Regions from separate parts of the Marinobacterium sp. xm-m-312 genome, predicted to be linked through region 4. Evidence: predicted binding sites of a transcription regulator. Region 4 holds the regulator's gene; each other region holds the start of a gene.
The links. The regulator sigma-54, encoded in region 4, starts transcription at its own class of promoters, with help from an activator protein. The targets are predictions, from matches to a motif close to TGGCACNNNNNTTGCTNT.
Positions count from the first base shown of each region.

Region 1 (2,199 bases), on a different contig from region 4:
AGCTCTTTACTACATCGGCGGTATCATCAAGCACGCTAAAGCGCTTAACGCTCTATGTAACCCAGGTACTAACTCGTACAAGCGTCTTGTTCCAGGCTTCGAAGCACCAGTTATGCTAGCTTACTCAGCTCGTAACCGTTCAGCTTCTATCCGTATCCCATACGTAACTAGCCCTAAAGGCCGTCGTATCGAGACACGCTTCCCTGATCCAATCGCTAACCCATACCTAGCGTTCTCTGCGCTAATGATGGCGGGTCTTGACGGTATCCAGAACAAGATCCACCCTGGCGATGCAGCAGACAAAGACCTTTACGATCTACCAGCTGAAGAAGCTGCTCAGATCCCACAGGTTTGTTCTTCACTAGAAGAAGCTCTGGACGCTCTAGAAGCTGATCACGAGTTCCTAACTCGCGGCGGCGTATTCACTGAAGACATGCTAAACGCTTACATCGAACTTAAGCGTGAAGAGTGTGCTCAAGTGAGCCAGACAACTCACCCAATCGAATACGATCTTTACTACTCAGTTTAAGATCTTATCGATTCAAAAAACCCGGCACCTGCCGGGTTTTTTTGTTCAGGACGAACGGTATCCTGCAGGCGCATGGATGCGCACAAAACACCTCGCACCAAAATGGTGCATAATATCTTCATATATGCCATTCTATTGTGCATGCTAAAACTCAAAAGCCCGTGGTTACTGGGTTTCGCTGAGTTGGCAACCTTTTTGCTTATTAAGTAGAGCTATTAAGGCTTAACGCTAGAGTAGAGCTGTTAAGTCATCAAAACCCTTGGGAATACCTAATGTTCGGATCGCAACAGTACAAATTGATTCTTGAAAACCTCAATACGGCTGTATTGGTACTGGGGCAGAAGTTCGAGTTGAAGTATATGAATCCGGCCGCTGAGGTTCTGTTAGAGGGTAGCTTTAAACGCTTAAAAAATTCACACATCGAGTATCTCTTTATTGGTTCCGAAGAGGAGCTCAAGCTATTAGAGAGTGTCTCTGCGACGGGACAGCATGTCAGTAAACGCGAAGCCGCTCTGATTACCTTTGGTGGTAACGAGTTGATGACGGATTACACCATCTCAAGGTTACCGAATGGGTTTCTACTGATGGAGTTGCACCCACGTGATCGCCTGGTTCGAATTGAGCGTGAAGAGGAGATGTTGAATCGACATGCCACCGCCAAAGTGCTTGTGCGTGGCTTGGCACATGAGATCAAGAACCCGTTGGGCGGGATTCGCGGCTCTGCACAGTTGCTAGAGCGCGAGCTGGATGATGAGGGGCTTAAAGAGTTCACCGGAATTATCATCGATGAAGCGGATCGGTTAAGAAATCTGGTGGATCGTCTGATGGGGCCTTACAAGAAGCCCAACATACACCCGGTGAACATTCACGAGGTGCTCGAGCGTGTGCGTGCTCTGATTGAAGTTGAAAGCGAGCAAGAGATTCAGTTGGTTCGTGACTACGACCCAAGTCTGCCGGAGTTTAACGGCGACAGTGAACAGTTGATCCAAGCGGTTTTAAACATCTGCAGAAATGCGATGCAGGCCCTGAAAGAGTCTGAAACAGCCGCTCCGCAAATCCGTATGAGAACACGAGCGCTCAGACGAATTACGCTGGGCGCAGAGCAGCATCGACTGGTCTGCTGCGTAGAGATTATCGATAACGGTCCGGGCATACCAAAGGATCTTTTAGATTCCGTGTTCTATCCGATGGTGACCGGTCGTGCGGAAGGGTCTGGGTTGGGACTATCGATTGCCCAATCTGTTATTGGTCAGCACCAGGGTTTAATCGAGGTCGCCTCGAAACCCAGTACAACAAATTTTAAAATTTTAATTCCTTTGGAGAGTTGAGATGTCTAAGCCAGCAACCGTTTGGATAGTAGATGATGATCGCTCAATACGTTGGGTTTTAGAGAAAGCGATCTCTGGCAGTGGCTTGGCGACAGAAGTGTTTGAGTCGGGCGATGCGTTGCTGCGAAAAATTAAGCGTGAACAGCCTGATGTGATTATCAGCGATATTCGTATGCCGGGCATTGATGGTCTTGAGATGCTAGAGCAGCTTCAAGCTGATTATGCAGACATTCCGACTATCATCATGACCGCTCACTCAGATTTAGATTCCGCGGTTGCCTCTTATCAAGGTGGTGCCTTTGAGTACTTGCCTAAGCCATTTGATATTGATGAGGCGGTAGC
Region 1 covers NZ_WBYS01000010.1:59,630-61,828, reverse strand. Annotated here, with positions in the region: gene glnA (glutamate--ammonia ligase) at 1-529, shown strand, start outside; gene glnL (nitrogen regulation protein NR(II)) at 802-1,857, shown strand; gene glnG (nitrogen regulation protein NR(I)) at 1,859-2,199, shown strand, end outside.
Region 1: the regulator sigma-54 is predicted to act here: its motif matches at 714-731, upstream of glnL (nitrogen regulation protein NR(II)).

Region 2 (2,199 bases), on a different contig from region 4:
CACCGACAGAGAAAGCAACCACTGGAATATCTTCAGAGCTGATGCCCTGTGAACCTAGCTCTTTGTAGAAAGGTACGTTGGCATCGCCGTTAATGGTAGAGACAACCGCAGTCTTCTTACCCGCTGAACCGAACTTTTTAATGTCCGATACAATCGACTGCCAATCAGAGTGACCGAATGGCGTGTAGTTCACCATGATGTCCTCTTCAGCAACACCCGCCGCTTTTAGGTAAGCATCCAAGATTTTGTTAGTTGTACGTGGGTAGACATAGTCAGTACCGGCTAGCACCCAACGCTCAACACCCAACTCGTTCATTAGGTAATCAACCGCTGGAATCGCCTGCTGGTTTGGCGCAGCACCTGTGTAGAAGACGTTTTTAGACGACTCTTCACCTTCATACTGAACTGGGTAGAACATGAGGCTGTCTAGCTCTTCAATAACCGGAAGAACCGATTTACGCGACACTGATGTCCAACAACCGAAGATCGCGTCCACCTTCTCTTTCTCAACTAGCTCACGTGCTTTCTCAGCAAACAGTGGCCAGTTAGACGCTGGGTCGACAACCACAGGCTCAAGTTGTTTACCTAGTAAACCGCCCTTCTTGTTCTGCTCTTCGATCAGCATCAGCATGGTGTCTTTCAGTGTTGTCTCACTGATCGCCATTGTGCCCGACAGTGAGTGAAGCACGCCCACTTTGATCGTATCAGCCGCCATTGCAAGATTCGTTGCAGAAACAGCTAAGGCTAGCGCAGCAGATTTAAACATAGTTGATTTAGACATCAGGGTCTTCTCCTTTGATTAGTAACCTAGATGTTTTTCTTATTGCAGAGTGCGTGCCAGTTTTTGAAATAGTCCGTAAATTAATTTTATTTATGTTTAAAAACAATAATATAAACAATTAATATTATTCTATTTGACGCATATGAAGAGATTTTACAGCGCACCATTAAGTGACATTTATGACAGAATTGCGCACCAAAAGATCGCAAAAGTAAATTTTTTAAGGGTATTTTGGTGCACTTGTTTAGGGTTGTGAGATTAGCCATATAGCGGCTGACAGGCGAGAACTCAACTACGGAGCTGCCGTGACTGGCTTCAGCCTGTCATCCGCAGTCAGAAACGATCGCCTCATCTACGATAAGGCTCCAACATCAACTCGGCACGCGAACCGTTGGAGCGGTCTTAAAAAGGCCGCGATTTTTAGCGATATAAATCGCCTCATCTTCGATAAGGCTCCAACATCAATTCAGCGTGCGAACCGTTGGAGCGGTCTTGAAAAGGCCGCGATTTTTACCGATATAAATCGCCTCATCTTCGATGAGGCTCCAACATCAATTCAGCGTGCGAACCGTTGGAGCGGTCTTGAAAAGGCCGCGATGCGTGCTGATAAAAATCGCCTCATCTGTGATAAGGCTCCAACTGAAAAGGCCCCATAAGGGGCCTTTGATCGATTAGAAAGGTAAGTTAAAAACTTACTCCTCTTCCTTCTTAGGATGAGGCATAAACAGGTTGAGTACGATGGCGCAGACTGCTGCTGGTAGTAGACCTGTTGTTAAAAGCGCCTTAACTGTACCGTCTAGGTGCTGAAGCGCTTCTGGAACCTGCATTAGACCCAGGCCAAGTGATAGTAATACTGCAAAGATCACCATGTTACGGCTGTTCCAATCCACATCAGCCAGCATCTTCATACCTGAAGAGGCAACCATGCCGAACATCACGATAACACCACCACCCAATACTTCGATTGGCACAATAGAGATGAGAGCACCCACTTTAGGGATCAGACCACAAACGATCAGGAAGATCGCACCAATGGTTGCCACGTGACGACTCATCATACGCGTCATTGCGATCAGACCAACGTTTTGCGAGAAAGATGTATTTGGCAGTGCACCAGCTAGAGCAGATAGCGCTGTACCTAGACCGTCTGCATAAGTTGCGCCTTTGATCTCAGTATCAGTTGCTTCACGATCCGCACCACCTTTGGTGATACCCGATACGTCACCCACTGTCTCAATCGCAGAGATGAATGACATAAGTGCGATACCGATGATGGCACCTGCGCCGAACTCGATTCCGAATGGGAAGAGCTGTGGCAGCGCAAAGCTTGCAGCACGGCCGACGTTACCGAAGTTAACCATACCCATAAAGTAGGCCAGAACGTAACCTGCAATCAGACCGATCAATATAGCCGCTGA
Region 2 covers NZ_WBYS01000008.1:6,378-8,576, reverse strand. Annotated here, with positions in the region: gene urtA (urea ABC transporter substrate-binding protein) at 1-781, opposite strand, end outside; gene XMM312_RS10185 (hypothetical protein) at 1,087-1,437, shown strand; gene XMM312_RS10180 (uracil-xanthine permease family protein) at 1,474-2,199, opposite strand, start outside.
Region 2: the regulator sigma-54 is predicted to act here: its motif matches at 823-840, upstream of urtA (urea ABC transporter substrate-binding protein).

Region 3 (2,199 bases), on a different contig from region 4:
GATTGGCTTAGGCATGAACGTAGCTGTTTTACCGTAAGCGTGAGCAACGTTGTGAACTGCGTACTTAAGAATCTGAACTTCGTCAGCTTTCTTAACAAGGGTGTTACCTGCCACACCGATTTCACACTGACCAGCAGTTGCTACTTCGTGGTGGTGTACTTCTACGTGCAGACCCATCGCTGTCATCGCGTCACACATTGCAGCACGAAGATCGTGTAGAGAGTCTACTGGTGGTACTGGGAAGTAACCGCCTTTAACGCGTGGACGGTGACCTGTGTTACCGCCTTCGAATTTGCTGTTAGAAGACCATGCAGCTTCTTCAGAAGATACAGTGTAGCCACAACCAGACATGTCAGAGTGGAAGTGAACTTCGTCAAATACGAAGAACTCTGGCTCTGGACCGAACATAGCGCTGTCAGCGATACCTGTTGATTTCAGGTACTCTTCTGCACGCTTAGCAACAGAACGTGGATCACGCTCGTAACCAAGACCTGTAGCAGGCTCAACGATGTCACAACGGATGATGACTGTTGCATCTTCAGAGAATGGATCAACGATAGATGAAGAGTCATCTGGACGAAGGATCATGTCAGAGTCGTTAATACCCTTCCAACCTTGGATAGATGAGCCATCAAACATTTTGCCGTCTTCGAAGAAGTCGTCACCCATTTCGTGAACTGGGATAGTTACGTGCTGCTCTTTACCTTTAGAGTCTGTAAAGCGAAGGTCGATCCACTTCGCGTCAGTTTCTTTGATCAGATTTAGTGTCTGTTCAGACATTATGGCTCTCTCCATTATCAGATATTGCCAGACTAGTAGCCTTGGGTTTAAGCCTGCACCATGCAAGCTCAGTCTTCCTAACGAGCTAGCAAACAGTATGCCAACTCGAAAAAAGTCTTTATTTACGGTGATTTACCGCATCAGCAACGAATCACCAATGACAATAAACGCACCAATTTGATGCACACCTAAAACATACGCACCACAATGGTGCTTTAAACTATTACTAGTCTGTCGATGTGTGCCAATATGATACTCCAGCCAAAAAATTTTGCACTAGATTCGCTTCTAACAATTGTTCATATGGTCCAAATTTATTGGCTATTAATTCGCCTTGATCACGCTCGACGCGTATAATCCGCGGATCTTTAATTAATGAGACTCACCTCGTGATCGAAAATCTTCGCAATATCGCCATCATCGCACACGTCGACCATGGCAAAACCACCCTAGTTGATAAACTTCTAGAGCAGTCAGGTACCCTTGGCCGTCGTGATGAAGGCGCTGAGCGCGTCATGGACTCAAACGACCAAGAGAAAGAGCGTGGCATTACCATCCTTGCCAAAAACACCGCCATCACTTGGAACGACTACCGCATCAACATCGTCGATACTCCTGGGCACGCCGATTTCGGTGGTGAGGTAGAGCGTGTTATGTCGATGGTTGACTCGGTCCTTCTGCTTGTTGATGCAGTTGATGGTCCAATGCCACAAACACGCTTCGTTACTCAGAAAGCCTTTGCACGCGGCCTTAAGCCAATCGTTGTTATCAACAAAATCGACCGTCCTGGTGCACGTCCAGATTGGGTTATGGATCAGGTTTTCGAACTGTTCGACAACCTAGGCGCTACCGATGAGCAGTTGGACTTCCCGATTGTCTACGCCTCAGCGATCAACGGTATTGCGGGTGATGATCACGAAGCTATGGCTGACGATATGACGCCTCTATTTGAAGCGATCATCAAGCACGTTGATGCGCCTCACGTCGATACAGAAGGTCCATTCCAGATGCAGGTCTCTGCGTTGGACTACAACAGCTTTGTCGGTGTTATCGGTGTGGGTCGTATCTCACGCGGTAAGATCTCTACCAACACGCCTGTTAAAGTCATCGATTCACACGCAAAAATGCGTTCAGGTCGTATCCTTAAGATCATGGGCTACCACGGTCTTGATCGTGTCGATGTCGACAGTGCACAAGCAGGTGACATTGTCTGTATTACCGGTCTAGACGAACTCAACATCTCAGATACGCTGTGTCACCCAGATGTTGTTGAAGCACTACCAGCACTCTCTGTCGATGAGCCAACCGTCTCTATGACATTCCAGGTCAACGACTCTCCGTTTGCCGGTAAAGAGGGCAAATTCGTTACCAGCCGTAACATCAAAGAGCGTCTAGAGCGCGAATTGATTCACAACGTAG
Region 3 covers NZ_WBYS01000010.1:61,927-64,125, forward strand. Annotated here, with positions in the region: gene glnA (glutamate--ammonia ligase) at 1-780, opposite strand, end outside; gene typA (translational GTPase TypA) at 1,170-2,199, shown strand, end outside.
Region 3: the regulator sigma-54 is predicted to act here: its motif matches at 866-883, upstream of glnA (glutamate--ammonia ligase).

Region 4 (2,199 bases):
TGAAGAGGCCAGCTTTTCGCTGGCCACTTGTAGAAGGCGTTTTTTACTGGCGACTGACTCCCGGCAGGCGGTTGTTTCAGTCGTCAGTAGGTCACCTAGTTGCATGTTGTCGTTCGTTTATTTGTGAGATTTCATTTTTTCTTTATGCTTGATGATTTGGCGATCAAGCTTATCCACTAAGCCATCAATCGCTGCATACATGTCATCATGCTCATCAGAAGCTACCACTTGGCCACCGGCTAAGTGAACATCAGCCTCGGCTTTTTTACCCTGCTTTTCGACACTGAGAGTAACTTGTACATTCTGAATGTTGTCGAAGTGACGTTCTAGCTTATCGAACTTGTTACGTACGTATTCACTTAGAGCTTCAGTCAGGTCCACGTGATGACCAGTAATATTTATCTGCATATGACTTCTCCTCGTCTTAGGCGGAGTGAAAAAATGAGGCCGCCCACCTCAATTAAACCAAACGCTTTCTCTCATTTGAAGGTGGAATGTTGAGAACTTCGCGATATTTAGCAATGGTTCGTCTTGCAACATTCACCCCCTCTTCATCTAGTAGTGTAGCAAGCTTACTGTCACTTAGTGGCTTGCGAGGGTCTTCTTCTGAAATTAATTTTTTAATGATTGCTCGAATCGCAGTTGATGATGCACCACTGCCGTCACTGGTAGCCACCTGACTCGAAAAGAAATATTTCAATTCAAAGACACCGCGCGGGGTGTGCATGTATTTTCGAGTTGTAACACGGGAGATGGTGGATTCATGTAGATCAACGGCTTCAGCAATGTCGTGAAGAATAAGAGGCTTCATCGCCTGTTCACCCTGTTCAAGAAAACCGATCTGTCTGGAAACGATCTCCGTTGAGACCTTTAAGAGGGTCTCGTTGCGGCTTTGTAAACTCTTTATGAACCAGCGTGCATCCTGGAGATGGTCTTTTAAAAATTGGTTCTCCGCGGAGTTGTCTGCACGTTTAATCATGCCTGAGTAGACATCATTGATACGTAGTTCAGGGACTACGTCGTTATTGAGAGTGAGTGTCCACTCCCCCGCGCGTTTACGCACGATCACGTCCGGTACGATGTAATCAGTATCACCCAGATCTAAAGAGTCTCCTGGTGTTGGGTTAAGTGATTGAATCAACCTAACCACCTCTGACAGTTGCTCCTCTTTGAGCCTCATACGGCGCATCAAAGATTTAAAATCTCGACTGCCCAACAGGTTTAAATAGTCGGTCGCTAGGCGCAGTGACTCTGCGCGCCAAGGTGTCTCTATGGGTAGCTGTCTTAACTGGATTTTCAAACACTCTGCAAGATCACGGGCACCGACACCGGGTGGGTCAAACTGTTGAATGCGGTGAAGTACTGTCTCCACCTCATCCATTTCCACTTCAAAAAAGAGTTCAGGTAGCTCCTCTTGGCAGCTGAGAAGAATGTCCTGCAGATCGGTGATCAGATAGCCACGATCATCGATAGAGTCAATAATCATCTCAGCAATGTATCGATCAACATCGCTGAAATTAACCAGATTCAGTTGCCAATTAAGGTGGTCTTGGATGGTTTCAACCGCAGCGTCATTATCACCTGGCATCCAATCATCATCACGATTGGAATTTGAAGAGCTTTGGTAAGTATCGTCCCATTGACTGTCGGTTGAAAGCTGTTCAGGTATGTCATCAGTAGACCAGCTATCTTCCGGCTGAGACGATTCGAACGTCTCTTCGATCTCTGAATTAGATTGGGTCTCATCTGAGGTTGATGACTCTTTTTGCTCAATGCTTTGAGAGTTCTCTTCACTCTGATCTTCTTCATCGGCTACCTCCAGTAGTGGGTTACTATCGAGTGCCTCTTGAATCTCTGTCTGTAGCTCTAAGGAGGAGAGTTGCAGCAATTTGATCGCTTGCTGCAATTGTGGGGTCATGGACAGGTTCTGTCCGACTTTGAGCTGTAAAGAGTGCTTCATTAAAATGATAATTACTTAAAAGTGTGAGAGTTACAAGCGAAAATCATTGCCCAGATAAGCCTCTTTAACGGCTTGATTCATCATGATCTGCTCAGGCTCACCCTCTGCAAGAATGTTACCCTCACTAACGATGTAAGCCCGTTCGCAAATGTCGAGAGTCTCTCTGACATTGTGATCGGTTATCAGGACGCCAATACCTCGATCTTTAAGGTGCCTTATGGTCTGTTTGATGTCGCTGA
Region 4 covers NZ_WBYS01000001.1:258,887-261,085, forward strand. Annotated here, with positions in the region: gene XMM312_RS01300 (PTS sugar transporter subunit IIA) at 1-105, opposite strand, end outside; gene hpf (ribosome hibernation-promoting factor, HPF/YfiA family) at 118-408, opposite strand; gene XMM312_RS01310 (RNA polymerase factor sigma-54) at 461-1,960, opposite strand; gene lptB (LPS export ABC transporter ATP-binding protein) at 1,991-2,199, opposite strand, start outside.